DNA from 2 places in the Nocardioides coralli genome. Region 1 is predicted to be linked to the other one. Evidence: riboswitches for the same ligand, from Rfam matches in the RefSeq annotation. Region 1 holds a riboswitch; the other holds the start of a gene.
What was found. Region 1 has a riboswitch for thiamine pyrophosphate ahead of K6T13_RS16245 (Ykof family thiamine-binding protein). Riboswitches for the same ligand answer to the same signal wherever they lie in the genome.
Positions count from the first base shown of each region.

Region 1 (14,067 bases):
GGTGATGGACGGCCTCCCCGACGAGGTACGCCGCCGGCTGCTCGGGCAGCCGGGGGGACTCGTGCTGCGGCTCGTGGGGTGGCTGACCGGCCCGGCGTACGAACGGCGGAGTCGCGTGGCCTTCCGCCACGCCTGAGGTCAGAACCCGTACCGGTCCCGCTGGTCGCGCAGCCACTGCGCGGCCAGCGGGATCTTCCACTCCTCCGTCAACCGCAGCGCCTCGTCGGCGTGGCGAGACGCCAGGTCGAGGTCGCCGACGGCGGCCGCCGCGTGGGCGAGGAAGGCGTCGACCGGCCCCAGCGCGTTGCCCGACCCGGCGACCACCGTCCGGCCCGCGTACGGCGCCAGCAGCTCATAGGCCGCCGCGCCGAGCTCCGGGTCGGCGAGTCCCGGGGCGGACTCGGCCGCACCCGCCCAGTTGAGCATCGAGAACCAGTCGTCGCCGCTCAGGTCGATCGGGTGGCGCAGCACGTGATCGCGCGCATCGCCGACGCGGCCCGCTCGCAGCATCGCCGCCACCAGGGTGCTGGTGATCGGCAGCGGACCGCCCTCCATGGCCAGGGCGATGGACAGCATCTCGTCGTACCGCTGCTGCCACAGGTGGAGTGACGTCATCGCACCGGCGAGCCCGTCCCGGATCTGCTGCATGCGGATCCGGGTTGCCATCGTCCTGAGACTGGCCAACCTCGCCTCGGCTTCGGTGAACCTGCCGGCCATCGCGTGCCACGGGAGCTCGACGGTGTCGAGCACGACCAGGGCGTAGAACAGACCGAGGCGGTCGGCCTCCTCGCGCGCTGTCGCAGCAAGCTGCCACATCTCGGCCGGGCGCCCCAGCTCGGCGAGGACCACCGCGGCCATGGTGGCGGCGACGGCGAACCCGCGCTCGTCGTGGATCCGACGGGAGATCTCCATGGCTTCCTGTGCCAGGGCCAGTCGCCGCTCAGCGGTCGCCGGGCGCCACTGCGCCACGTAGCCCACGTGGCAGGCCTCGAGGAGCAGCACCTCGTCGCCCAGTCGTCGAGCCACGGCCAGGGCCTCCTCGAGGAGGGCGACCCGCTCCTCCGCGGCGTCGGCGTAGTAGAGCTCACTCGCCAGACCCAGCATGGCGCGGCAGCGCAGTGGGTCGTCCTCGCCGGGCAGCCCGGCCAGCGCCCGGCGCAGCGCGTCGACCACGCTCGTGTGGACCACGCCGTGGCCTGCCGACTGCCAAAGGGCACCGACCGTCATCGTGGCAGCGGCCCGCGCCAGCAGGCGTACGTCGCCGAGCTCGTCGGCCGCGGTGATCGCCTGTTCGACGGTGTCGAGGAGCTCGGCCCACGACCCCCGCCACCGGTGGGCGTCGGCGAGCTCCATCAGCAGGTCGTAGCGCTCCGCGACACCGGCCGCGGGGTCCCCGGGCAGCCGGGCGAGCGCGGCGCCGAGCAGCTCCGCGGCGGTGCTGTGGGCGTGGAGCCTCTGGGCCGCAGCGGCGGCCTCGCGAGCCGCGCGCCACGCCCGTCCCGCGTGATCGGGTCCTGCCGCGAGCCAGTGACGGGCCGCCTCGCTCTCACGGTCGGGTCGTTGCTCGACGACTTCCGCCACGCGGGCGTGGGCACGGGCTCGCCGGGTGGGCCGCAGTCGCCCGTAGACGTCGTCACGCACCAGCGCGTGCGCGAAGCGGTAGCGGCCGACGTCGTCCTCGCGGACCAGCCCCGCGTCGATCGCGGGGTCCAGCAGGTCGAGCACCTCGTCCTCGGTCGTCGCTGCGACCTCACTGACCATGGAGGACTCGAAGAAACGACCGACGACGGCCGCCCACTGGAGGACGTCGCGGGTCTCCTGCGGCAGCCGCGCCACGCGACGTTCGAGGACGTCGGCCACCGCCGTCGGCGGGTCGGCCCCGGTGACGAGCTCCTCGAGGTCCCCGTCACGGGCCAGCCGTGCGTACTCGACGAGGAAGAACGGGTTGCCGTCGGTGCGGCTGGCCAGCAGGTCCGCCTGTGCGCCGTCGGGGGCGACCTCGGCCACCGACTCGACGACCGCCGCGGCGCCCGTGGCGTCGAGGCCACGGAGCTCGATGCGGACGGAGTGGCGACGGGCGAACGCCTCGGCGACGTCGGCGAGGGCACCCGTCGGCTCCGGGTGGGAGCGCCACGTGCCCATGACCAGCAACCGGCCGGAGTCGGCCGATTCCGCGAGCAGCCGCAGCGTCCTCAGCGTCGGCTCGTCGGCCCACTGGAGGTCGTCCAGCACGACGACGAGCGTCTCCTCCCGGCAGGCTGCCAGCACGTGGCCGACGACCGTCTCCCACGTGCGGAACTCCACGCCGGTGTCCTCGTGCCCGACGTCGGACTCCTCGAGGTCGATGCCGAGCCAGCCGAGCACCTGTCGCCACGGTCGCAGCGGGGGTGCACCCTCGTCCTGGGAGCAGCGCCCGATCAGCAGTCGGGCGTCGCGACGCACCGCGACGCCGCCGAGCTCGGCGCACAGCCGCGACTTGCCGATGCCGGGCTCGCCGGTGACGGCAGCGAAGACCGGGACCCCGGCACCCGCCCGGTCGAGGGCGTCGGTCAGGGCGAGCAGCTGGACCTTCCTCCCCACCATCGGCCATGCCGGCAGCACCGGCACGTACCGCTCCGGCTCCGGGGGCGGGCGGGGTGCGGTCACCGGCTGCGGTTCACCGACCGGCGGCGTGACCACGGCGGGGTCCTGGCGGAGCAGTGCAGCCTGCAGCTCCCGGAGCTCCGCCGACGGGTCGAGCCCGAGCTCGTCGGCGAGGAGGTCGCGGACCTCGCGCAGGACCCCGAGCGCGTCGGCCTGGCGGCCGGCGCGGGCCAGCGCCAGCGCCCGGAGGGCCCACAGCCGCTCGCGGAGCGGGTGGGCCGTGGTCAGGGCCTCGAGCTCGCCGGCCACCGTGGACTGCCGGCCGAGGGCGAGCTCGGCGTGGGCACGATCCTCCAGCGCGACGATCCGCAGCTCCTCGAGCCGCGCGCGCTCCGGCTGCACCCCGGGAGCGTCCCCGAGCTCGGCGTACGGCGTGCCGCGCCAGAGGGCGAGAGCCTCGTCGAGCTCGGCCACCAGCGCCTGCAGGTCGACCGCACCGGGGTCGGACAGCTGCCAGGAGAGCTGCCGCTGGCCGAATCGGCGGTGGGCATCGCTGACGGCCCGGTCGAAGCGGGCCGCGTCGAGGGCGCCGTCCGGTAGCTGGAGGGCGTAGCCGGAACCGACCGTGACGAGCACCGTCGCCGGGGCACGGGGGGCGCGGTCGGGTTCGAGAGCACGGCGCAAGCCGGAGACGTAGGCGTGCAGGGTGCCCGCCACACCCTCGGGCGGGCTGCCGGCCCAGAGCAGGTCGACGATCGCGTCGACGGACACCGGCCTGCCACCGGCGAGCGCGAGGGCGGCGACCAGCGCCCGGCGCTTGCGGGTGCCGAGGTCCACCCGCAACCCGTCGCGCCAGACCTCGGTGGCGCCGAGCACGCTGACCTGCACGCTCGGAGGATAAGGGCCGCGCGCGCCGTCCGGTGTCAGCCGACGGCGGTCTTCACCAATGCTCGGATTCTCTCCTCGACGGCAGGGGTCCACTCCACCAAGGCGTAGGACACCGGCCACATGGCGCCGTCGTCGAGGTGGGCGTTGTCCTGGAACCCGAGCGTGGAGTAGCGGGTCCCGAACTTGCCGGCCTCCTGGAAGAAGACCACCGCCTTGCCCTCGGCGTCGGCGTAGGCCGGCATGCCGTACCAGGTCTTGGGGTCCAGCTGGGGCGCGGTCTCGGTGACGGTGACGTGCACCCGCTCGGCGAGTGCCCGGTCCGCAGGCGACATCGCGGCGATCTTGTCGAGGACCGCCTGCAGGCCGTCGGCCTTCTTCGCCCCCTTCCGGCCCTCGGCGCGCAGCTCGGCGGCGCGCTCCTTCATCGCGGCTCGCTCCTCGGCGGTGAACCCGTCGGACGTGGTGGCAGCCATGGGTCGATCTCCTCTCGGTGGTGCTGTCGAGGCTAGGCCGCACCGGGCCGTCGTGCTTCTCGATTCCTGACCAGGGGCGGCGACGGGAGGGCGGAGGCGGTGAACGTCTGATCCACAGTTGGGTGACCTTTGCCCGGGAATGCCGGAGACGCGGCCGACAGGCTCCTACCGTCGTGTCATGGACCTGACTGCGGTGCCGGCAGGGTGGGAGCTCGTGGTGATGCTCCTGACCGCGGTCCCGCTCGCCGCGCTGCTGGTGCTCGTCCTGTTCCTCGTCCGGCTGACCGCCCTGCCCCGGGGCGGCCCGATCCAGGAGGCGGAGCTGGCGAAGCTGCTGGAGCAGGAGGAGCAGGAACGCGCCGACGCCGACGAGGGTGACGCACCGGTCTAGCTGCCGTCGTCCCGCCGGGCGGAGGTCTCCTCCCCGGGGAGGGCCGGCTCGGGGGGCCGGCTCAGGTCGAACTCGCCGCGAGCGGTGCTCTCGTCCTTGAGGGGGAGGTCCTCGACGAGGGACTTGGCCTTGGAGTCGAGGGTGCTGGTCAGCAGCTGCTGGGCGAAGCCGAAGAGCAGCGCGTAGGCGAGGATCTGCTGCTGGGTGTCGAGCCGCGACAGACCGGGGACGAAGCCGCCCTGGATCGCGAGCAGTCCGAGGATCGCCACGAAGGCGCCCAGGGGCACCTTCAACCAGGCCAGCGCCACCGGCACGTCGTAGGACAACGACGACGCCCGGCTGACCTTGCGGATCGCGATGGACGTCGCCAACGCTCCACCGAGCAGCCCCAGCAGGCCGACGATGAGGACGTCGGCGCTGCGCGGGCTCGGGGTCCGCGCGGCCGTGGGGCAGTTGAGCAGTCGCGCCTCGGTGTCCGGCGGGATGTCCATCGCGGGGAAGCACAGCGGCACGAACGACGGGTTCCTGGCGATCACGAAGACGGCCACACCCAGCAGCGCCGAGACCACGAAGGCGGCGCTCAGCAGGATGTTGCGGAACTCGCGCAGCTGCGCGTGCTGGAGGTCGCTGGCGTCGTAGGTGTCCTCGATCAGGCGCCGCAGGAAGGCCCGTTGGACCTCCGGGCGCTCCCGGTCCATGCCTCTCAGCGCCAGCCGGCGCGGGTCGTTGCGGTGGAGGCGGGCGTTGAGCCGGGCGACGGCCCGGTCGATCTCGGCCTCGAGCTCCACCTCGTCGTAGAGCTCGACGATGAGCGCGCGGGCGGCGTGCAGGTTGCGGAACGCGGCTTCGACCAAGGTGCCGCGCCACCAGTTCAGGACGTAGTAGGGAGCCGGGTCGCGGCGGTCGACGGCGTTCTGCGCCCGCTCGAGGAGCTCCTGGACGCCCTGGGCGATCTCCTCCTGGGCGGGGTCGAGCCGGCGCGTGCGCAACGCCGCGAGCTGGATCCGCAGGGCTGCCAGCTCCGGGTCGACGTGCTCCACCCACACCCGCTTGCGCGGTCTGTCCCGCTCGTCGGCGTCCCGCCGCCGGGACCGGATGGCCATCGCTGCCTCCCGAGGTGGGGTCCGGTCACCTGACGCGGACGTGGAGATGGTTGTCATGAGCCGGCCACTGCTTGACCCCGGCGATCTCGCGGTCGTTGAACAGGATCTGGTCGATCGACGACTGCGCCTGCAACGACTCGACGAGGAGCCGGGTCGAGTCACGGCTGTAGCTCGGGTCGTTGATGTTGGTGGGCGAACGACCCGCGTCGCTGCGGATCGGCCGCAGGTCGGCGTGGCGCCCCGCGGTGTGGGTCTTGTGCGGTCTCATGGTGCCGCCCTGCTCGAAGCTCAGGTCGCCGACGCCGTACTCCAGCCCGGCCCGGGCGAGCCTGTGGCCGACGTCCCGCAGCGCACCCAGCAGCGGGTCACCGGCGAACTGTCGATCCGTGCGGGCGTAGGAGTAGAAGCCCTTGCCGCTGCCGAGTGCCTGCAGCCTGGTGCCGGAGGAGGCCCCACCGCTCGGGGAGGAGCCGCCGCCCTGGCCGGGCGGGCGCTGCGGCCGGGCCCCGGCCGCGTCCCGGAGCTTGCGCAGCGTGAGCCCCTCGGGGTCGACGCGACCGTCGGGCCGTCGCAGGAAGCCCTGCTGGTAGTCGGTGATCGCACCGATCGTGAGCGACCCGCAGGCGCCGTCGACGTCGAGGCCGGCGTCGGCTGCGCGGTTCAGCAGGTCCTGGACCACGCGGACGTCGGGGGCGCCGTTGCTCCCGCCGGCACCGACCGACGCCGAGATGCGGGGGTGGATCATGATCCGGACCTCCGCGCCCCGGCCAACCGGTAGGAGACCACGTCTCCGGCGGTGCGGGTGACGACACTGCCGTCGGCGACCAGGGCGGCGAGCACCCGTTGGGCCACCGGCGCCGGCACGTGTGCCGACCGGCTGAGGACCGAGGCCGTGGCCCCGCGGCGACCGCGCTTCTCGAGCTGGGCCCGGACGGCCTCGGTGGCGGCCTCGTCGAGGCGGTCGGGCGCCATCGTGGCGAGTCGACGCATCGCGGCGACGTAGGGCTCCAGCAGCTCGAAGACTTCGCGCGCGACGTCGCCGAGGTGGTCGAAGCGCGGCGGGGCGCCTGCTCCTCCGGGCTGGTGGAAGAGCCGCTGCGCGACCAGCACCTCGGCCATCCGGCTGTAGGCGGGCGCGCCGTCCTCGAAGCCCGAGCGGCGCAGCGAGGAGGCCAGCTGCTCCAGCGCGCCGATCGCTGCCTCGACGCTGTCGGCGACCCGGGTGTCGGCGGTCGCGGTCACTGGTCATCCTCCACGGGCCGCGAGTGGGCCAGCTCGGCCAGCTCGAGCAGTCGTTCCAGCCCCAGGGGCAGCGCCTCGCTCTCGACGGTCACCTCGACGTCGATGCCGGTCTGGGCGGTGCTGTCCGTGGACGTGGTCGTACGCCGGGTCACGAAGCCGACCAGCCGGACGGGCTCGACGCGGCGCAGGCGCTCGAACCTGTTTGCCACGATCAGCTCGTCGCCCTCCTTCTCGGTCGACGTGGCCTCCTTGGTGGTCGTCACCACGTCGTAGGTGAAGGCGACCTTGGCCTGCTTGACGGTGATGGTGGGAATCGTCACCAGGGCGAGCAGCGGCAGCTCGAGCTCGAACTCGGCCGGCTCCTGGTTCTCGTCGAGCTTGGTGTAGCGGATGGTGACGGTCCGGAACGCCGGGTGCTCGGCGTCGTCGGACAGACCCACGCGCTCGACGAAGTCCAGGGAGCTGCTGGTGGCGGCCGTCTGGCCCTCGACGATCGCCGTCAGCAGCGACCCCAGCAGCTCGCCGAGCCCGAGGGTCTTGATGTCGGTGACGGCCATCGGGCTACCTCCACTGCGCCGGGTCGGGCAGGATCTCCTCGAGGTCGTCGACCGCGAAGGTCACCTCGAGGGACTGGAGCGTCTCGGGAGGGGACTGCGCGACCTCCGCCGCCCCCACCTCCACGTCGATCGTGGACCGCTTGGCGACGTCCGCGAACCGCACCCGGCGCAGGTCCTCGACGAGGAGCCGGGCCTGGTCGCGGACCAGGTCGGCGAGCTCCTCCCGCTCGGCGGCGCTGACCCGACCGCGGCCCTGCATGAGGTGGCCCATGGTCGTGGCGACGAGCGGCTCGAGGTCGCCGCGCAGGCCGACGTCGAGGTCGTCGCGCACCACCGGCACCGACCTGAGGTCCGTGCCGCGGCCCGTCGAGCGGATCGGGGGGAACTTCTCGAGCACCCGGTCGGCCAGGCGCTTGGTCCAGCTCTCCCCGACCTCGTCGAGGTCGAAGGGCACCGCCGAGGCCAGCTCGACCGAGTTGACCGCGAAGTTGAGCCGCACCGTGAGGCTGCTGACCGTCGCCCGCGGAACCGAGAGGCTCGCCAGGGTGGGGTCGGCACGGTAGGCGTCAACGGCCTCCGCGGTCACCTCGTCGGCCGCCATCCGCGCGCGGACCACGTCGGTGAGCATGCCGCCCAGGACCTCGCCCAGCTGCGCCATCGGGAGCTCCTCGCTGATGTCGGTGGCCGGTCTACGGCGTCGCCGGCACCTCCTTGATGGCCTGCTCGAGCATGTCGAGCATCCGCGACATCCCGGACGGCATCTCGTCTTGCACCGCCCGGACGTGGATCTGCATGGAGTACTCCCGCTGGGAGTGCTGGGTGGTGGCCGACTTGTGGTTGAACGTGGCGCTGACGCGGGCATCGACCTTCACCGGGCTCCAGAACGCGCTGTAGCTGGCGCTGACGCTGCTGCTCAGCGTGAAATCGGAGCTGGTGTTGCGGGTGACGGCATCGGTGAGCTTGGCGTTGAAGTCGATGGTCATCTCGTCGATGCGGATGTAGGGGATGGGCGTGATGGCGAGGAACGGGACCGTCAGCGAGAACTCCTGCTCCTCGTCGTTCTCGTTCTTCTTCAGGTAGCTGAAGGTGACCGAGCGGAGCTCACCCGCGTCGGCGTTGTCGGCAGGGTTGCCGAACACGAGGTCCGTGGCGCCGGTCGCGGGCTCCTTGAAGCCGACCTTGTGGATGAACTCGATGGTGGACTGCGCGGCGAGCGCCTGCGCCTCGACGGCGGCCTTGAGCGGGGAGCCGATGAGGTGCGCGAACGGGATCTGCTGCAGCTCGGCGACAGCGCGGGTGTCAGGTGCCGGCATCGGTCTCTCCTACTTCTTCTTCTCGGCAGCGAAGAGCGGTTCCTCGCTCGGGGTGCTCTGGACGGCGGGCCGTCGCTCGAAGTGGCCCTTGACCTCGACGACCGCGATGTGGCCGATCACCGAGGAGTCGAGCTCGTCGAGCCGGGCGACGGCGTCGGCCTCCTTGTCGGCCTCCGCGAGGACCCGGACGTTCCCGCCGATCCGTGCGTTGTCACCGAGACCGAGCAGCAGGAACTGGCTGGCGGCCATCACGAACCCCCTTCGGAGTGGGCGGACCTGTGACGCTACGGCCGGCGCGTCACCCGCCCGTCACCGCGACGTCACGGACCGCCGACACGAGGACGCCCGACGTCCTCGCCGAGGGCCGGACACCGAGCTCGCGCTGGAGCAGGTCGGCACAGGTGTCGTAGGCGCGCCGCGCCTCGGCCAGGTTGCCCTCGGCGACGTGGATCCGGATGACGGACCGGTGGGCGCTCTCACGCAGCGGGTCGGCCCGCACGGCGGCCAGGGCCCACTCCAGCGCGAGCCCGTACTGCCCGGCGGAGCTGAGCCGGTCGGCGCTGGCCTCGAGGAGGTGGAGCTGGAGCTGGCGGACCCGTTCGCGGTCGTGGACGAGCCACTGGTCGTCCCACATGGGGAGGAGGTCGACGTCGGGAGGCAGGCCGCGGCCCGGCGGGGAGCTGGTGGTGAGGAGCGTGGTGGAGGTGAGGAGCATCTGTCGTACGTCGACATCGGCCGCCGGGTCGAGGTCGAGCGCCCCGCCGGCGGCGTGGACGAGGCCGTGGGTGGCCTGGTTGATGCGCCAGATGGCCGTGCGGAGGCTGTGCATCGCCCGGGACTGGGTCGCCTCGGGCCACAGCTCCCCGGCCACCCGGCAGCGGGTCGTGACGCCGCGGAGCGCGAGGTAGGCGGCGAGTCGCTGGGGGCCGGCGGCGAGGTCGACGTCGGTCCCGCCGACCGTGAGGGCGAAGTGGCCGAGCAGGTGGATGCTCACGCGAGACTCGGAGCCGCCCGCCGATGGCGGCTCCCGCGATACTGCACGGGTGGTCACGCAGGCTCCCTCAAGGGGGCGAGGCCCCCGAGCCAGCGCGACCCGAACGCCCGAGCGTCCCCTGTTCTCCCTCCACCTGAAAGTAAAGAACGTGGGGCTACGTCAGGCCATAGCCCGTTGTGACTAGGCGGACATGGTGTGCTGCGGTCGAGGCCGGTCCTCAGCCCTCCACGTCGTGGGAACCCGAGCTCGGCGACCCGACCGAGACCGTCAGGTGGGTGACGACGTGGGCCACCTCCTGCCCGACCCGGGCCCACGCGTCGGCAGCGGTCGCCAGGACGTCGCCGAGGTCACCGGTGAGCAGCGTGGCGTAGTGGGCCGGCTCCGCCGCGGTCCCGCGGCTCTGGGCCTCCTTGATCGCAGCCTCGATGTGGTCCATGTGGGCGTCGTCCGGCCCGCCGTCGAGCAGCGGGTAGAGCGACCACTGGGCGGCGGCGCGGATCCCGGTGCCGGGCAGCTCGATCGCCGTCGCGCGCGGCAGCTGCGCCGCGGTCGGCTCGCAGGTGGCTTCCCCGGGGCAGCCGCGCGAGAGCAGCACGTGGGCGACGACGTGGCCACCGTCGCTGCGACGGTGAGCCGCGGCGACCAGGGCGGCGGCGTACTGCACCAGCCGCTGCTCGGGGTGCTCGCCCCTCGCCGCGACGTAGGTGCTGACCTCGTCGGTCTCGACCTCGAGACCCTCTCCGGCGCCGGCGTGCTGCGCGTCCTCGAGCGCGCCGAGGATCACCGCGACGTAGTCGTCGCAGTGGGGGTGGACGCTCAGCCTCATGCCGACGCCGAGCTGGTCGGGTGTGATGGTGTCCGTCATGCCGGCCCTCCTGGTGGACGGCCCGAGGACGACGAGAGACGCGCCGACGGATCCGTCCGCCGAGCACGTGCCCAGCTCCCTACGCCGGTGCTAGCCGGATCAGGTTCTCGGGTCTGCGGACTCTCCGCACTCTCAGCGCCCTGGCAGGCGCTCCCCGGGGGTACCCGGACACCGTAGTCCAGCCCGGTCGGACCGGGCGCAGCCACCGTGGTCTGCGTGAGGGCCGGCGCGGATGTCCGACCTACATTGGAAGCATGAACACCGTCCATCTCACCGACGAGGAGCTGGAGATCGCGCGCCACGGGATGACGGCGTACCTCCGCAGCTTCGGCCACGACGAGGCCGACACGGGTGCTCTCATCCGTGCCGTCCTGGCCCGGCTCGCTGCCGCCCAGCCCGAGGCCGACTCGGAGCCCGCAGCCGGCTGAGTCGACCACAGGGTTGCGGGGACGCCGGTGTGGGTAAGGGGGGCACGGAGGTGCCCACGCCTCCGGAGAAGGAGTCCCCCATGAGAAGCATCGTCGGCGTCATCGTGCTCGTCTGGCTCGTGATCGGCACGGTCGCCGCCATCCAGCGCGGCTACTTCGGCAACGACCGCGACGTCAGCTGCAAGACCGCAGGCGACACGGCCCTGACGATCGTGGCCGGTCCGCTCAACTACATGGGCGTGAACCCCAAGATCACCTGCAAGGTCCCGCAGCCCTCCAAGTAGTCGGGCCGAGGAGCGCCTCGTCGTCGGCGAGGCGCTCGGAGCTGCGCACTTCCCGTTCGAGACCGGGGGGCTCTGACGAGCCCGACCTGGGTCTGGCTCGGCGATGTCGCCGGTCTTCCACCCGGAGACGTCAGCGCCCTCCAGCACTGGATGGTCGACGCCCGCGTCACCCAGGCCTCGACGTACCGCCGGGGTGAGGAGTGACCCCCGAGCCCGGCGTCACCCCGAGAACGCGGAAGCTCGACGGACCAGTCGTAGCTCGGTCTGGATGGCCCCCACCAGCGAGTCGGCGTCAGCGCGGGACCGCTCCAGGGCTGCCTGGTTCATGGCATCCGGCGACGAGAGACCCTTCAGGAGCTGCTCCAGGCTGTCGAGCTCCCGCGTGAAGCCAGACCCTTCGAAGCCAGCCCTGCGCGCCTTGCCCTCGGCGAACGTGCCCACGCTCCGCAGCCGCGCTACGGCGTCCTGCGCGGCGCCGATGGTGCCGGAGACGTCGGCAGAGGGGCCGCCCGCCTGATCTGCCACGGAGTCATGGACCTGACGCAGGTAGCGACGCAACAGCCCCACCTCTCGCATGGCCTCGGCCATGCCCGAGACCGAGGTCCGGGTGGACTCGAGGAATCCGACGTACACCGGCAGGTCCGGGCGCGCCAGACCCACCGCGTCGGGCGAGTCGAGGAAGCGTCCCAGCTCGGGAGGAACCCGACCGATCTCGGGCCAGAGATCCTCGAACGCCTCCCGGTCGCCGTCCCTGAAACGACGGACGGCGTCGCTGAACGTGTCAGGCTCGGTCAGCACGATGTTGTCGTAGATCGACTCCCACTCCGGCCGGAAGTCCATCGTCTGCAGCGCCAGCAACACCTCCGGCTCGAGATCGGGTCGGATCATCTTGTTGATCGTGTAGGCGTTGATGAAGCGCTTCGCCTCGCGTGGATTGATGCCACCCTCGGGTGTCACGTGCATCAGGAACCGGCGCACCCGGTTGCGCAGATCCTCCTGCTGCGAGGACGGCAGGTCCCCGTACTGCTCGAGCCACTCCAGCAGGTGGTCCACCTGGCCGGGAGCCACGGCCGGCAACGTGTAGGGAACCTGGAACATCTTCTTGAGGTAGTCACGCTCCAGCTGGGCCTGGTCCTCGTCGTCCGCGAGCTGCTCGCCCACGAACTTCGAGCGGACGGCCGACTGGACCACTCGTTCATCGAGGCCGACCACGAACACGAAACCCGGAGTGTCGAAGAAGAGCTTCATCGACTCCAGGACGGTCAACGCCTGGTGGGGCAGGCACCTGTCCAGGTCGTCGACGAACACGACGATCCGCGCAACACCGGCGTTGCGGACCTGTTCGAAGGCGGCCCGCAGCTCGGTGAACGCCCCGAAGTAGAGCGACTGCGGGCTGCTGCCCTCGTCCTGTTCACCGTCCCTGAGGGCGTCGACAGCCTTCCCGGGGTCCAGGGACAGCTTCGGCCCGCCGGGCACTCCGATCTCGACCGCCGTGGACCGCACCAGTGCTCGGACCACCCGGCCCACGCGCCGCGCCACCTCGGTGGCAGCCCGGCGCTGCGGGGTGTCGGCCGGCAGCTCGGCCGCCCAATCGCTCAACGCCTCACGGAGCGTGTCGAGCAGGGGCACGATCAGGTGGGGCTCACGTTCGTATCGCCAGGCGTTGAACTCCACGACGAGCGTGTCCGGTGTCCCACGGAGCCGTCGCTCGATCTCCTCCATCAGGGTGCTCTTGCCAGACCCCCACCCGCCGAAGACACCTACCGCGAACCGGGGTTCGCTGCTGACGACGATGGAGGTGAGCGCCCGGGCGATCCTGTCGAAGTTGAACGTGGGGTGACCCGCGGGAACGTCCAGCACGATGCGTGGGCCGTCCTCCGCGTCGTGGGCGACCGGCGCGACGTCGTACACCACGGCTCCCCCCTCGAGAGTTCGCCTCACCCTCCACAGTAATGAGGCGACGCCACGCCGACCAGAGGATGACCGTGCGAGACGCGCTCGTGGCCCCCGTCCGACGACGTCAGCGGTCGACGGCGTCCCCCGGCACCGGAGGTGTCAGGCCGCGGTGCGGGACGGGACGGCCTCGCCGCCCAGCTTCCTGCGGCGGGCCGACCGGGTCAGGTCGGCCTGGATGAGCCGGCGCTCACGCGGCGTACCCGTGGCCATCTTCCAGAGCTTGCCGAGCTGCTTCGGGAAGTTCTTGCGGTCGGTGCTGTCGAGCCAGCCGTTGGGGAGCGAGAGCCTGACGACCCGGTGCCAGGCCGAGTAGACCTGCGGGACCAGCGGACGGGCGCAGTAGTTGAGGTCGTACTTCTCGAACAGCGCCTGCACGCGCGGGGCGATCTCGGCGTACCGGTTCGACGGCAGGTCCGGGAAGAGGTGGTGCTCGATCTGGTGGCTCAGGTTGCCCGTCATGACGTGCATGAGCTTCGAGCCGGAGATGTTGGCGCTGCCGAGCATCTGCCGGACGTACCAGTCACCCTTGGTCTCGCCCTCGATCGAGCGCTTCTCGAAGGTCTCGACACCCTCGGGGAAGTGGCCGCACATGATCACCGAGTGCGCCCACACGTTGCGCACGATGTTGGCGGTGAAGTTCGCCGCGAGCGTGGTGAGGAACGAGCCCGTCGGCAGCGACAGCAGCGGGTGGACGCCGTAGTCCTTGGTCATCTGCTTGCGGACCTTGCGCAGCACCTTCTTGGCCTCGGCCCGGAACTTCGGGTCCTTGGTGCCGTCCTTCTTCTTCAGCGCGACACCGAGCTCGAGGTCGTAGGCCGCGATGCCGTACTCGAAGAAGCAGGCGTTGAGGAAGTTCCAGAACGGCTGACCCAGGTGCATCGGGTGCCACCGCTGGTCCTCGTCGACGCGCATGATGCCGTAGCCGAGGTCGTTGTCCTTGCCGAGCACGTTCGTGTAGGTGTGGTGCAGCTCGTTGTGGCTGTGCTTCCA
Region 1 covers NZ_CP082273.1:3,285,889-3,299,955, forward strand. The annotation lists gene K6T13_RS16185 (hemerythrin domain-containing protein) at 1-136, shown strand, start outside; gene K6T13_RS16190 (ATP-binding protein) at 139-3,471, opposite strand; gene K6T13_RS16195 (iron chaperone) at 3,507-3,944, opposite strand; gene K6T13_RS16200 (hypothetical protein) at 4,123-4,335, shown strand; gene K6T13_RS16205 (hypothetical protein) at 4,332-5,438, opposite strand; gene K6T13_RS16210 (peptidoglycan-binding domain-containing protein) at 5,464-6,183, opposite strand; gene K6T13_RS16215 (hypothetical protein) at 6,180-6,680, opposite strand; gene K6T13_RS16220 (DUF2589 domain-containing protein) at 6,677-7,237, opposite strand; gene K6T13_RS16225 (hypothetical protein) at 7,242-7,895, opposite strand; gene K6T13_RS16230 (DUF2589 domain-containing protein) at 7,927-8,550, opposite strand; gene K6T13_RS16235 (hypothetical protein) at 8,560-8,799, opposite strand; gene K6T13_RS16240 (AfsR/SARP family transcriptional regulator) at 8,849-9,544, opposite strand; gene K6T13_RS16245 (Ykof family thiamine-binding protein) at 9,762-10,409, opposite strand; TPP riboswitch at 10,469-10,576, opposite strand; gene K6T13_RS16250 (hypothetical protein) at 10,664-10,837, shown strand; gene K6T13_RS16255 (hypothetical protein) at 10,918-11,121, shown strand; gene K6T13_RS16260 (KAP family P-loop NTPase fold protein) at 11,341-13,035, opposite strand; gene K6T13_RS16265 (fatty acid desaturase family protein) at 13,177-14,067, opposite strand, start outside.

Region 2 (14,067 bases), 520 kb from region 1:
AGGAGATCGTCCGCGGCCTCGTCGGTGGGTTGGGCATCCTCGCCGCGATCCCCCTCACGACGGCCATCGCGTCCGTCGCGGCCGTCGTCCGCACCGGGGCCGAGCGCGAGGATCGGCCAGCCGGGTAATCGGGGTGCGTCCGGAGCCGCGGTGCCCCAGGCTGGCCTGGTGCAGCGCCCCTCCCGACCCGTGGTCCTGGTCGAGGGCGCCAGCGACGCAGCGGCGCTGCGCGCGCTCGCGCGGACGTGGGACCTGGCCGAGGACCTCGAGATCGTCGTGCTGGGCGGTGCGACCAACGTCGCGCGCGAGGCGCGGCGGCTGCGTGCGGCGTACGGCGCGCCCGTGCTGATCGGCCTCTGCGACGCCCGCGAACGGCGCCACCTCGAGCGGGTCGACCCTCCCCTCGACACGGTGCTGGTCTGCGACCGGGACCTCGAGGACGAGCTGTTCCGCGCGGCGGGCCTGCCGGCGGTCGTGGCGGCCATCGAGGAGCTCGGCGACGCCGTTGCCTGGCAGACGTTCCGCGGCCAGCCCGAGTGGCGCGGGCGACCGATCTCAGACCAGCTGCGGCGGTTCGCGGGGACGCGTTCGCGCCGCAAGCAGCTGCTGGCCGAGCGGGTCGCCCGCCGGCTGACGCGCGAGACCACGCCCGCGGTCCTCGCCGCGCTGCTGGAGGCCGTGGCGACCCGCGTGCCCGACCCTCAGGCGTGAGGACGTCGCATGGGCACGTGGGGGATGCCGTCCTCGAGGAACTCCTCGCCGTCGACGACGAAGCCGTGCGAGGCGTACCACCCCTGCAGCGGCGCCTGCGCGTCCAGCACCACGTCGCGGCCCCGGCAGACCTGCAGCGCCGTGTCCATCACGACGTCGGCCAGGCCGCGGCCGCGCGCGGACGGCGCGAGCACCACGCGGCCGATGCGCCACACCGCGCCGTCGTCGAGCACGCGCCCGTAGCCGACCACCCGCTCGTCCTCCCTCAGCACGACGTGCCGGGTCCCCGGCTCGTCGTCGCGACCGTCCAGGTCGGCGTAGGGGCAGGCCTGCTCGACGACGAAGACGTCCTGGCGCAGCCGCCAGCAGGCGTACGCCGTCGCAGCGTCGAGCCCGGCGAACGGCACGGCCTCGGCGGTGATCATGCGGCGACCCTGTCACACGACCGGCACCTCCGGTGTCTCCAGGGCGAGCGAGAAGCCAGCCGAGCTGGCAGACGAGACCGACCTGGAGGAAGCCATGCCCAGCACCAGCACGTTCCGAGTCCCCCCGGCAGCCCTCACCGGCGTCCTCGGCCGGGCGCTCGGGTGGTACGCCCGGCGCACCTTCGGCGAGGTCCCCGACAACGCGCGTGTCCTCTGGCACCACCGGCGGGTGCTGCGGGCGGTGCTCGGCTTCGAGCAGCGCGTGCAACGGTTCGACGCCCTGGACCCCCACCTGAGGACCTACGCGGTGATGGCCGCCGCCGGCAGCGTCGGCTGCTCGTGGTGCCTCGACTTCGGCTACTTCATGGCCCGCGAGGACGGGCTCGACCTGGCCAAGGTGCGGGAGGTCCCCCGCTGGCGTGAGGCCTCGGTGTTCACCCCGCTGGAGCGTCGTGCCATGGAGTACGCCGAGGCGATGTCCGCCACCCCGCCCACCGTGACCGACGCGATGGTGGACCGGCTCCGGCGCGACCTCGGCGACGAGGCGGTCGTCGAGCTCACGATGATGGTGGCCATCGAGAACCAGCGCTCCCGGTTCAACGCCGCCATGGGGCTGGCCAGCCAGGGGTATGCGGACGTCTGTGAGCTGCCGCTGGCCGTAGCCTCGACCGCGTGAGCGCGACCGACGACTTCGTCGTCCACCGCAACCTGCTCTTCACCGTCGCCTACGAGATCCTCGGCAGCGCCAGCGACGCCGAGGACGTGCTGCAGGAGAGCTGGCTGCGGTGGGCGGAGGTCGACCACGCCGAGGTCCGCGACCCGCGTGCCTACCTGGTCCGGGTCGTCACGCGGCAGGCGCTCAACCGGTTGCGGACGCAGTCCCGGCGACGCGAGACCTACGTGGGCCCGTGGCTGCCCGAGCCACTGCTGACCGCGCCCGACGTCGCCGACGACGTCGCCCTCGCCGAGCACGTCTCGATCGCGATGCTGCGCGTGCTCGACACCCTCGCTCCCGTGGAGCGGGCGGTCTTCTGCCTGCACGAGGTGTTCGGGTTCGGGTACGACGAGATCGCCGCCGCGGTCGACAAGAGCGAGGCCGCCTGCCGGCAGATCGCCAGTCGGGCCCGTCGCCACGTGGCGGCGAGGCGGCCGCGGGTCGCCGACGGCGTCGACCGGGGCGCGGTGATGGAGCGCTTCATGGCGGCCTGCGCCGGCGGTGACCTCCAGGCGTTCCTCGACGTGCTCGCGCCCGACGTGGTGCTCATCAGCGACGGCGGCGGCCGGGCGGCCGCGGCCCTGCGCCCCATCACGGGACGCGACAAGGTGGTGCGGTTCATCACCGGCCTGGCCTCGCAGGCCAACGACTACGCGGCGGTGCGGCTGGAGCCGGTCCCGGTCAACGCGCAGCCCGGCTTCGAGATCTTCCTCGACGAGCAGCGGGCAACGACCGTGGTGGCGCGCGTGGACGGCGCGGTCATCTCCGAGATCTACTTCATGCGCAACCCGGACAAGCTCGCCCGGATGGACGGCGTCGTCGCGCTGGCCCACTGAGAGCGGCCACCCACGGCGGAGGTAGCCTGACGGCGTACAGACAGGGGAGCCCGCGCGGCGGGCTGAGAGTGCGGAGCCACCGCAGACCCTCCGAACCTGATCCGGGTGACACCGGCGTAGGGAGTCAGACACCGTGCGACCCATCCTTCCCGTCCTCCTCGCCGCGAGCCTGACCGCCGGCTGCAGCCTGGTCGGAGGCTCCAGCGACGAGGCCGCGAGCGACCGCCCCGACGGGCCCACCCCCGACGAGGTCGTCCTCGTCACCCACGAGTCCTTCTCGCTGCCCAAGCCGCTGGTGCGGCAGTTCGAGCGCGAGTCCGGCTTCGACCTCGAGATCCGTCCCGCCGGCGACGCCGGCGCCCTGACCACCAAGCTCGCCCTCACCAGCGACAACCCCACCGGCGACGTGGCCTTCGGTGTCGACAACACCTTCGCGTCGCGGGCGCTCGACGAGGGGGTGTTCGCGGACCTCGACGTCGACCTGCCCGAGGGTGCCGGCGACTTCGTGGTGCCCGCCGACGGCGGCGAGCGGATGGCCCCGGTCGACCACGGCCACGTCTGCGTCAACGTCGACGTGACATGGTTCGAGGAGCGGGGCCTGACGCCACCCACGTCGCTGGATGACCTCACCGACCCGGCCTACGAGGGTCTCTTCGTCACCCCCTCCGCGCTCTCGAGCTCGCCGGGTCTGGCGTTCCTGATGACGACGGTCGCGGCCTACGGTGAGGCCTGGCCGGACTACTGGCGCGAGCTGCTGGGCAACGGCACCAAGGTCGTCGACGGCTGGAGCGACGCCTACTACACCGACTTCACCCAGGGCGGCGGCGACGGCTCCCGCCCGGTGGTGCTGTCCTACGACTCCTCGCCGGCCTTCACGGTGCCCAAGGGCACCGACACCTCCACCACGCGCGCGCTGCTCGACACCTGCTTCCGCCAGGTGGAGTACGCCGGGGTGCTGGCCGGGGCCGACAACCCCGAGGGTGGCCGGGCGCTGGTGGAGTTCCTGCTCGGCGAGGACGTGCAGGCCGCCCTGCCGGAGTCGATGTACGTCTTCCCGGTCCGCGACGGTGTCGACCTGCCGCCGGCCTGGGCCGAGCACGCCGAGCAGCCGGAGGACCCCTTCACCCTGGACCCGGCCGAGATCGCCGCCGAGCGCGAGGGCTGGCTCGAGCAGTGGCGCGATCTCGCCACCGGCTGACCGGGGCGACGTGACCCGGCGGCTGCTCGGCCTGACGGCGCTCGCGCTGGTCCCGCTGCTGGTGCTGACCGCGTTCTTCGTGGTGCCCGTCAGCGGCATGGTCGCCCGGGGGTTCTGGCCCGAGGGCAGCTTCGACCCGGGCGGGGTGCTCGAGGTGCTGACCCGTTCCCGCACCCTGCGGGTCCTGGGGTTCACGCTCTGGTCGGCCGCGGCGGGCACGGCGGGGTCGGTGCTGCTCGGACTGCCGGCGGCGTACGCCCTGCACCGCACCGCCTTCCCGCTCCGGCGCTTCCTCCGGGCCGCGCTGCTGGTGCCGTTCGTGCTGCCGACCGTGGTGGTCGGTGTCGCGTTCCGGCAGCTGCTGGGGGAGGGCGGCCCCCTGGGTGGGCTGGGGCTCGACGGCACCCCGGCGGCCATCGTGCTCGGCCTGGTCTTCTTCAACGTGGCGGTCGTGATCCGGGTGGTCGGCTCGGCCTGGGAGGCGCTCGACCGTCGGGCCGAGCAGGCCGCCGCCACGCTCGGTGCCACCCCCGTGCACGTGTTCCGGACCGTCACCCTGCCGCGGTTGCGCCCGGCGATCGTCTCGGCGGCCAGCGTGGTGTTCCTCTTCTGCGCGACCGCGTTCGGCATCGTGCTCACCCTCGGCGGCACCCGCTACGCGACCGTCGAGACGGAGATCTACCTGCTCACGGTCCAGCTCTTCGACCTCCCGGGCGCGGCGGCGCTGTCCGTGCTGCAGCTCGCGGTCGTGGTCGGGCTGCTGCTCGCCGCCCGTCGGGCCCGGACCACGGTCCCGGTGGTCCGCTCGCCGTCGACGCCGCGGCGGCTGCGACGCAGCGACCTGTTGCCGGCGGTTGTCACCGTCCTGCTGCTGGGGTACGTCGCCCTCCCGGTCGCCGCTCTCGTGCTCGGGTCGCTGCGCGTGGACGACACCTGGAGCCTCGCCAACTACCGGGCGCTGGCGACCACGGGCGACCGGCAGGCGCTCCCGGTCCCGGTGACCGAGGCGCTGCTCAACTCACTCCGGACGGCCGTGGACGCCACGTGGCTGGCCCTCCTGGTCGGCGTGCTCGTGGCGGTGGTCGCCACCCGGCGCTCGCGGTCACGCGCCGAGCGCCGCGTCCGTGGCCTGCTCGACGGGCTCTTCATGCTGCCGCTGGGGGTCTCCGCCGTGACGCTGGGCTTCGGCCTCCTCATCACCCTCGACAGCCCGCCGCTGGACCTGCGCGACCACCCGCTCCTGGTGCCGTTGGCGCAGGCGCTGGTGGCCCTGCCCCTGGTCGTCCGGGTGCTGGTCCCCGTCCTGGCCGGCGTCGACGACCGGCAGCGGCAGGCCGCCGCGTCGTTGGGCGCGGGGCCGCTTCGGACGCTGGCGACGGTCGACCTGCCGGTGCTCTGGAAGCCGCTGCTGGCCGGGGCTGGGTTCGCCTTCGCGGTCTCGCTGGGTGAGTTCGGGGCGACGTCCTTCCTGGCGCGCGAGGAGTTCCCGACGATGCCGATCGTGATCTTCCGGCTGCTGGGCCACCCGGGGGCCATGAACTACGGCATGGCGCTGGCGGCCTCGGTGGTGCTCGCCGCCGCCACGGCTGCGGTCATGCTGGCCGTCGATCGGCTCCGCGTCTCCTCCGTGGGAGCCTTCTGACGTGCTGGGCGTCCGCGATCTCTCCGTCGACCTCGACGGCACGCGCGCGGTGGTCGAGGCGTCCCTCGACGTGCCCGACGGCGAGGTCCTCGCCGTCCTCGGGCCCTCGGGCTGCGGCAAGTCCACGCTGCTGCGCGCGCTCGCGGGCCTGGAGACCCCGCGCACCGGCCGCATCACCTGGGACGACCGGGACGTGACCGGCACACCCACCCACAAGCGCGGCTTCGTCCTGATGTTCCAGGACGGCCAGCTCTTCGACCACTACACGGTCGCGCGCAACGTCGGCTACGCCCTCCGGTTGCGTCGCGCCGGCCGGGTCGAGGAACGCGTCACCGAGCTCCTGGAGCTCGTCGGGCTGCCGGGGTACGCCGAGCGGATGCCCGGCACGCTGTCCGGGGGCGAGCGGCAGCGGGTGGCGCTCGCTCGGTCACTCGCGGTGGAGCCGCGGCTGCTCCTCCTCGACGAGCCGCTCTCCGCCCTCGACGCGGGGCTGCGGCAACGCCTGGCGGGCGACCTGCGGGGCATCCTGCGGGAGGCGGGAACCACCGCGCTGCTGGTGACCCACGACCACGACGAGGCCTTCGCGGTCGCCGACCGGCTGGCGGTGATGCGGGCGGGCCGGATCGTGCAGCAGGGCGCGATCGAGGAGGTGTGGCGGGCCCCCGCGGACACCGACACCGCGCTCTTCCTCGGCTACGCCGCGGTGCTCGACGGCGAGCCGGCGGCGATCGTCCGGCGCGAGGCAGGCCTGCCCGCGGGTGGGGCGGTGGCGCTGCGTCGCTCGGCCCTGGCCGTCGACGAGTCCGGCACCATCCCCGGTCGGGTGGTCTCCTCCCGGCTGACCCCGGAGCAGGTCCGGCTCCGCGTCGACGTACCCGGCCTCGGCGAGCTGGACGCCGTCGCCCGGCTCGACGCGCACCCTGCCACCGGCGAGGAGGTGGCGCTGCGGGTCGACCGCACCCGGTTGGCCCCCGTGGGCGGTCCCTAGACTTGGCGGCGTGTATCGCCGCGCCTACTCGCTCCTCATCGCCTTCGCCGCGGTCATGGGCGCGCTCGCGATCATCACGGCCATCGTCCTCGACAAGCGGCTGGCCGACCCCGAGGGGTTCCTCGGGCCGGCCTGGGTGCGGCTGCCGCTGCTGCTGACGGGGGCCTTCGCCGCCGACATCGTGCCCCGGGTCCTGTGGCTGTCGCGGGGCAACCCGTCGCGCTGGCGCGAGCTCGCCATGGACCGGATCCGCAGCCACTGGAACCGCGAGCGGATGACGCTGGTCGTGACGGGTCTGGTCGGCTTCTACATCACCTACGTCAGCTACCGGAACCTCAAGTCGTTCCTGCCCTTCGTCATGGGCGACAAGAAGTACGACTACGAGCTCTACCTCGTCGACCGGGCGCTGTTCTTCGGCAACGACCCCGGGGTCGTGCTCCAGAACCTGCTCGGCACCGGCGTCACGGCGCACTTCCTGTCGCTGATCTACCTGTGGTTCCTGCCGCTGGTCCCCATCGCCGTGACCGCCTGGCTGATCTGGTCGCGCAACGTCACCCACGGCTACTGGTTCGTCACGTCGCAGTGCATCGCCTGGAGCCTCGGCACCCTCTCCTACTACCTGCTGCCGACCCTGGGTCCCGGCTTCGCCTTCGCCTGGCTCTATGAGCCGGTCATCATCGACGCCAACACGCCCACGTCCGCGCTGATGGACTCGCTCTCCCAGGCCCGGGTCCGGGTCACCCTGGAGGGTGTGGAGGGCGCGGTGCAGTCCACCGCCGGGTTCGCCAGCCTCCACGTCGCCATCACGCTGCTGGTCGCACTGATGGTCCAGTACACCGTCCGCAACCGGCTCGTGCACTGGGTGTTCTGGGCGAACTTCGCCGTCACGATCGTGGCGACCATCTACTTCGGGTGGCACTACATCGCCGACGACATCGCCGGCATCCTGATCGCCCTGCTCGCCTTCTACCTCGGAGGCAAGGCCAGCGGGCAGGTCTTCGACCGCCACGGCCTCAGCTCGCACCCCACCGCCACGACGTCGGCGGTGCCGGTCGAGGCCGACCGCTGAGCCGGTCGCCACACCCGTTCTGCTGCGTCCCGCGAGAACTACATCGTTGTCATTTGCAAGGCGACACGCCTGTGACGGGAGAAAAAGTTGAGAAAACTGTTCCCTGTGTGACGAAAGAGCACTAGCGTTCCCGCGGGCCCGGACGGTGGGGAAGCCGTCCGGACCCGCCACGACCAGACGTCAGACCCTGGAGAGGAACGCAACGTGCGCGCTGCCGGTGTCCTCCTCGGCCTCGCCCTGAGCCTGGCGGTCCCCCCGGCCGCCGTGCCCCTGGCGCACGCCGACGAGGACACACCCCCCAGCCGGCAGCAGGTGCGTGAGGCGCGCGAGGCGGCCGACGACGCGGCCCGCGACGTCGCCTCGGTGCAGGCGGACCTCGCCGCCGCCAACAGCCGACTCGAGGAGTCGGCCGTCGCGGCGGCCAGGGCGACGGAGGCGTGGAACGGTGCGCGATACCGGCTCGGCCAGGCGCGGCAGGCTGCCGCTGCGGCGGAGGACCGAGCCGGTATCGCGCGCTCCGACGTCGACCGGCAGCAGGAGGCGTACGCCGGCGCGCTGGTGGCGTCCTACGAGATGGCACCCGCGCTGACCGCCGTGTCGTCGATGGTGCAGTCCGACGGCATCGAGGCCGTCGTCGAGCAGACCACCACCATGCAGGCGACCGCCTCGGCGCTCGACACCCGCTACGACGGTTTCCGGGCGGCCGCCACGCTCGCCGACGTCGCCGTCGAGCAGGCCGAGGCCGCCCGCAGCGAGGCCCTGGCCCTGCAGGTCGAGGCCCGGACGGCCCGCGACGAGGCACGAGCCGCCGCCGACGCGGCCGCGAGCGAGGCCGCAGCCATCGCGACCCGCAAGTCCGAGCTGATCGCGGAGCTCGCCGAGCTCGAGGACATCAGTGTCGAGCTGGCCGAGCAACGGCAGGCGGCGCTGGAGCAGCAGGCCCTCGAGGAGGCCGCAGCCGCCGCCCAGGAACAGGCCCAGCAGCAGACCCAGCCGGCGACCCAGCAGCCCAGCCAGCAGGAGCCGCAGGAGGCCCAGCAGCCCAGCCAGCCCGCGCCGCCGGCCCCGCAGCCGCCAGCGAGCCCCCCGGCCCCGGAGCCGCCTGCACCGGCGTCCCCGCCCGCCCCCGGTGGCGGGGTCGCCGCGGCGGTCGCGTTCGCGCGGGCGCAGATCGGCGAGCCCTACCGCTGGGGTGCCGCCGGCCCCGACAGCTGGGACTGCTCGGGTCTCACCATGGGCGCCTGGCGCGCCGGCGGGAAGGCGCTGCCGCACTACTCGGTGGCGCAGTACGAGCAGTCGACCCCGATCTCGGCCGGACAGCTGCAGGCCGGTGACCTGGTCTTCTGGGGGTCCTCGGGCAGCCCGTCCTCGATCTACCACGTCGCGCTCTACGTGGGCGGTGGCCAGATCGTGCACGCGCCGCGCACCGGGCGGCCAGTCACCCAGGAGTCGATGTACTACTGGACCAGTCCCAACTTCTTCGCGCGACCCTGACGGATCGACCGGGCGGTCAGTACCGTCGGCGCATGGCCACCGACACCGCCGCCCCGGCCACCGGGGAGTCCTCGGGCTACGAGCAACCCACCATCGACGTCCCCGCGCTGCGGCGCCTCCTCGACGGGCGCCACACCGCGATCCGCGAGCTGGTGCGCACCAACCTCGCCGAGTACGCCGACGTGCTGGTCGACGCGGAGACCATGACGACCGAGGAGTACCGCGACCGGGTGCGCGACATCGTCGTCACGATGGCGAGCACCGGTCAGACCGGCATGGGGTTCCCCGAGGAGTACGGCGGCGGTGGCGACATCGGCGCGTCGGTCGCCGCGTTCGAGACACTTGCCTTCGGGGACCTGTCGGTGCTGGTCAAGGTCGGGGTCCAGTTCGGGCTCTTCGGCGGGGCGATCCTGCAGCTCGGCACCCAAACCCACCACGACGCCTACCTGCGTGACGTGATCACGGGGCGGCTGATGGGCTGCTTCGCCATGACCGAGACCGGGCACGGCTCCAACGTGCAGGCGCTGCGGACGACGGCGACCTACGACCCGGCCACGGAGGAGTTCGTCGTCGACACGCCCGACGACGCCGCCCGCAAGGACTACATCGGCAATGCGGCCCGGCACGCCGACACCGCGGTGGTCTTCGCCCAGCTCCACGTCGGCGAGGAGTCCGAGGGGGTGCACGCGTTCGTCGTCCCCCTGCGCGACGGCGGACAGCTGCTCCCCGGCGTACGCATCGAGGATTGCGGCCTCAAGATGGGGCTCAACGGCGTCGACAACGGCCGGATCTGGTTCGACGGCGTGCGCATCCCCCGGACCAACCTGCTCAACCAGTTCGCCGACGTGACGCCCGAGGGCCGCTACGAGAGCCCGATCGAGAACCCCAACCGCCGCTTCTTCACCATGCTCGGCACCCTGGTCCAGGGCCGGGTGTGCGTCGGCGGAGCCGGCATCAACGCCGCCAAGGTGGCGCTCGCGGTCGCCGTCCGGTACGGCGTCACCCGCCGCCAGTTCAACGCCACCTCGGAGGAGACCGAGGAGCTGCTGCTCGACTACGGCATGCACCAGCGGCGGCTGTTCCCGCTGCTCGCGCGCACCTACGCCCTCCACTTCGCCCAGGAGGTGGTCGCCGAGGACCTGCACGAGGTGTTCTCCACCACGACCGCGCCCGAGCTCGGCGACAACGAGCACCGGCGCCGCGAGCTCGAGTCCCGCGCGGCGGGGACCAAGGCCCTGGGGACCTGGCACGCCACCCGCACCATCCAGGAGTGCCGCGAGGCCTGCGGGGGCGCGGGCTACCTCTCGGCCAACCGGTTCGCCGCCCTCAAGGCCGACACCGACGTCTTCACGACGTTCGAGGGTGACAACCACGTGCTGCTGCAGCTGGTCGCCAAGGGCTTGCTCACCGACTACGCCAGCGAGTTCGAGGACATCGACCAGTTCGGCATGGTCCGGTTCGTGGCGGGCCTCGCCGTCGACACGGTCATCGAGAAGACCAACGTGCACAAGCTGATCGAGCGGATCCGTGACGTCCTGCCCGGTGGCGACGAGTGGGACCAGCAGGCCGGGCTGCTCGACCCCAACTACCACCGGATGATGCTGCGCTACCGCGAGGAGCACATGCTGGCGGGGGTGGCGCGACGCCTCAAGCGTGGCATCGACAACGGCATGAACGCCGGCGAGGTCTTCTCCCGGGTGCAGGACCACGTGATCCGGGCGGCGAACGCCCACGTCGAGCGGCTCGTGCTCGACGCCTTCGTCGACCGGACGGCTGCCCTGGAGGACGGCGACGTGAAGGTGGCGCTGAACCTCCTCGCGGACCTGTTCGCGCTCACCACCATCGAGGCCGACGCCGCCTGGTTCATGGAGCACGGCCGGCTGACCAGCCAGCGCTCCAAGGCGATCAGCCGCGAGGTCAACGACCTGTGCCGCAAGGTGCGACCCCTCGCGGTCGACCTGGTCGACGCCTTCGGCGTACCGCCCGAGATGCTGCGCAGCGAGGGGATGCTCTCGGGCCTGTCCTGACCGTGTGCAGGGCGGGTCATCGCCGGGTAACGCAACGGGAGGTGCGCTCCCGGCACGCTCTGAGGACCCGGGAGCGGCACGGACGTTGCGTTACCCAGCGACCGCCGTCCGTCACCAGCTAGAGGTCGAGCTCGACCACCACGGCGGCGTGGTCGGAGGCCTGGTGCACCGACTCGGTCATCTCCGGGTAGGTCTCCCACGCGGTCGGCCGGGTCTTCCGGTCGCCCCAGACCCCCTTGCGGTAGACCCAGCCGCTCTCGAAGGCCGGCAGCAGGCTGGTCGAGAGCAGCACGTAGTCGAGGCGGTCGCGCAGACTGCACGGCGCGTAGGTGCCCGGACGCTCACCGACGTCGAAGCCGGGCAGGTCGAAGCAGGAGGTGAGGGGCCCGGCCGGGTCGAAGAGGGCCGCCAGGTTGTCCGGGACGGCTCCCTCCTCCGGCGGCCCCTCGTTGAGGTCACCCAGCACGATCACCCGGTCGCCGTCGGCGACCCGGTCGTCGACGATGCTGCGGACCCGCTCGGCCTGGCGCCGGCGCTTGTCGTCACCGCCGCCGCTCTGGGACTTGAAGTGGTTGACGAGGACCTTGACGACCGCCCCCGTGGGGGTCCCGACCTCGTACTCGCAGCAGTCACGGCTGAAGACGATCCCGACGTCGTCCTCGGCGTCGACCTGCGAGCGGATCCAGCGGATGGGGAAGCCGCGCTTGGTGAGGATGCCGACGTCGATGCCCCGCTCGTCGTTGCCGTCGACCAGCATCAGGTGGTGGTAGCGGTCGGCGAGCAGCTCGTGGTTGAGCCGCAGCAGGGCGGGCCGGTCCTCGGCCTCCACGATGGCGAGGATGTCGGCGTCGACGTCGGCGATGACCCGCGCCGTCATCCGGGTGCCGACCTCGTCGACGGCCTCGGTCGCCAGCTCGGCCCAGCCGATCCAGGAGCCGCGGCCGCTCGCGACGATCTCCACGTCGCGGGTGGAGTCGTTGGGCTGGCTGTCGAAGCTGCCCCGGTTCTTGCGCAGCCAGGCCCAACGGGGTCTGGCCGTGCTCCGGCGTACGGCGCCGTGCGTGTTGACGTAGTAGATGCCGAGCCCGACGAGCAGCTCGCGGAGCCGGGCCCGGTCGGCGGCGTCGTAGACCGGCTTGGCGATGAGGGCGTTGAACTCGCGGTAGTCGGCGAGCACCTGCTCACCCTCGGCGTGCGTGGCGGCGTCGAACGCCGTGGGGCGCGCGAAGAGGTTCTCGACGTTGAAGCAGGCGATCCTCACCAGCATGACCCAGACCTTGCTGCTCGGGACTGGGTACCAGTGTGCACCCGCTGGGGCGTCAGTGGCCCCCGTTGTCCTGGAAGCGCTTGAACGACGCCTCGACCTCGGCCTCGGCCTCGGTCCGCCCCACCCAGTCGGCGCCCTCGACGGACTTGCCGGGCTCGAGGTCCTTGTAGACCTCGAAGAAGTGCTGGATCTCGAGCCGGTCGAACTTGGAGACGTGGTTGATGTCGCGCAGGTGCTCCAGCCGCGGGTCGTGCGTGGGGACGCACAGCACCTTGTCGTCACCCCCGGCCTCGTCGGTCATGCGGAACATGCCGATCGCGCGGCAGGCGATGATGCAGCCCGGGAACGTCGGCTGCTGGAGGATGACCATGGCGTCGAGCGGGTCGCCGTCCTGGCCGAGGGTGTTCTCGATGAACCCGTAGTCGGCGGGATAGGCGGTCGAGGTGAACAGCATTCGGTCGAGCCGGATCCGGCCGGTCTCGTGGTCGACCTCGTACTTGTTGCGCTCACCCTTCGGGATCTCCACCACCACGTCGAACTCGAGCACGTCCACAGCCTCCACGTCGCCAACTGGTCACCGACCCGGTCCGGGTCGTTCCTTCCAGTGTCGCGCACAATGACCCGGAACGCGCAGTCGGAAGGGGTGGCGGGGTGGCCGGACGTGACCGAGGCCACGGGGAGCACGGCTCGGTCCGGGGCTGGCTCGCCCTGGTGCTCGTCCTGGCCGTGGCCGGTGGGGTCGCGACAGCGTGGCGGCTCGACCTGCTCGACCACTGGCTGGCGGACCCGCCCGACCCGGTGACCGAGCCGGCCGCGGTGCCCCCGCCGGAGGGCGTCGAGGTACCCGCGCTGCCGGAGCCGCCCCCCGTCGCCGAGGCCGCCGACGGGGCCCGGGTCGACCCGGCCGCCGTACGCCGTGCCCTCGCCCGTGGCCTGCGCGACGAGGACCTCGGCCGCTCGGTCCACGCCGCGGTGGCCGGGCTCGACGACGACCGCGCACCGGCCTACGCGGCCGGATCCGGGGCGTTCATGCCCGCCTCGACCATGAAGCTGCTGACGGGGGTCGCGGTGCTGGACGCCCTCGGCCCCGACCACCGTTTCGCCACCACGGTCGTGGCCCGCGGCCGGACCCTCACGCTCGTGGGCGGCGGTGACCCGTTGCTGGCCCGGCGACCCGCCTCGAGCGACTCCTGGCCTCCGCGCGCGGACCTGCTCGACCTGGCCCGGCGCACGGTCCGGGCGCTGCCGGACGCCGCGACCCGGCGACCGGTGCGGCTGCGCTACGACACCGGCCTCTTCACCGGGCCGGCGGAGAACCCCTACTGGCGTGCCGACTACGTGGCCGACGACATCGTGGCTCCGGTCAGCGCGTTGTGGGTCGACGGGGGGCGGGAGTCCTCGGGCATCGGGCGCGTCGATGATCCCGCGGCGACCGCAGCGGCCGCCTTCGTGGATGCGCTGGGACGACGTGGCGTCCGCGTCGCCGGCAGCCCCCGGCCGGGCACGGCACCGACCCGGGCCGAGGAGGTCGCCCGGGTGGAGAGCGCCCCGCTCTCGCAGCTGGTCGAGCACGCGATCCTCGTCAGTGACAACGAGACCTCCGAGGTGCTCTCCCACCACGTGGGTCTCGCCGTGGTCGACGACGCCTCGTTCGCCGGCGGCGCCCGCGGCGTACGCCGCACGCTGGCGGGGCTC
Region 2 covers NZ_CP082273.1:280,081-294,147, forward strand. The annotation lists gene K6T13_RS01385 (YibE/F family protein) at 1-128, shown strand, start outside; gene K6T13_RS01390 (hypothetical protein) at 169-711, shown strand; gene K6T13_RS01395 (GNAT family N-acetyltransferase) at 702-1,136, opposite strand; gene K6T13_RS01400 (carboxymuconolactone decarboxylase family protein) at 1,231-1,812, shown strand; gene K6T13_RS01405 (RNA polymerase sigma-70 factor) at 1,809-2,687, shown strand; TPP riboswitch at 2,720-2,827, shown strand; gene K6T13_RS01410 (thiamine ABC transporter substrate-binding protein) at 2,821-3,885, shown strand; gene K6T13_RS01415 (ABC transporter permease) at 3,896-5,527, shown strand; gene K6T13_RS01420 (ABC transporter ATP-binding protein) at 5,529-6,515, shown strand; gene K6T13_RS01425 (phosphatase PAP2 family protein) at 6,526-7,584, shown strand; gene K6T13_RS01430 (C40 family peptidase) at 7,789-9,078, shown strand; gene K6T13_RS01435 (acyl-CoA dehydrogenase family protein) at 9,111-11,105, shown strand; gene K6T13_RS01440 (endonuclease/exonuclease/phosphatase family protein) at 11,224-12,372, opposite strand; gene K6T13_RS01445 (inorganic diphosphatase) at 12,425-12,919, opposite strand; gene dacB (D-alanyl-D-alanine carboxypeptidase/D-alanyl-D-alanine endopeptidase) at 13,024-14,067, shown strand, end outside.
Region 2: another riboswitch for thiamine pyrophosphate. It lies ahead of K6T13_RS01410 (thiamine ABC transporter substrate-binding protein); the one in region 1 lies ahead of K6T13_RS16245 (Ykof family thiamine-binding protein).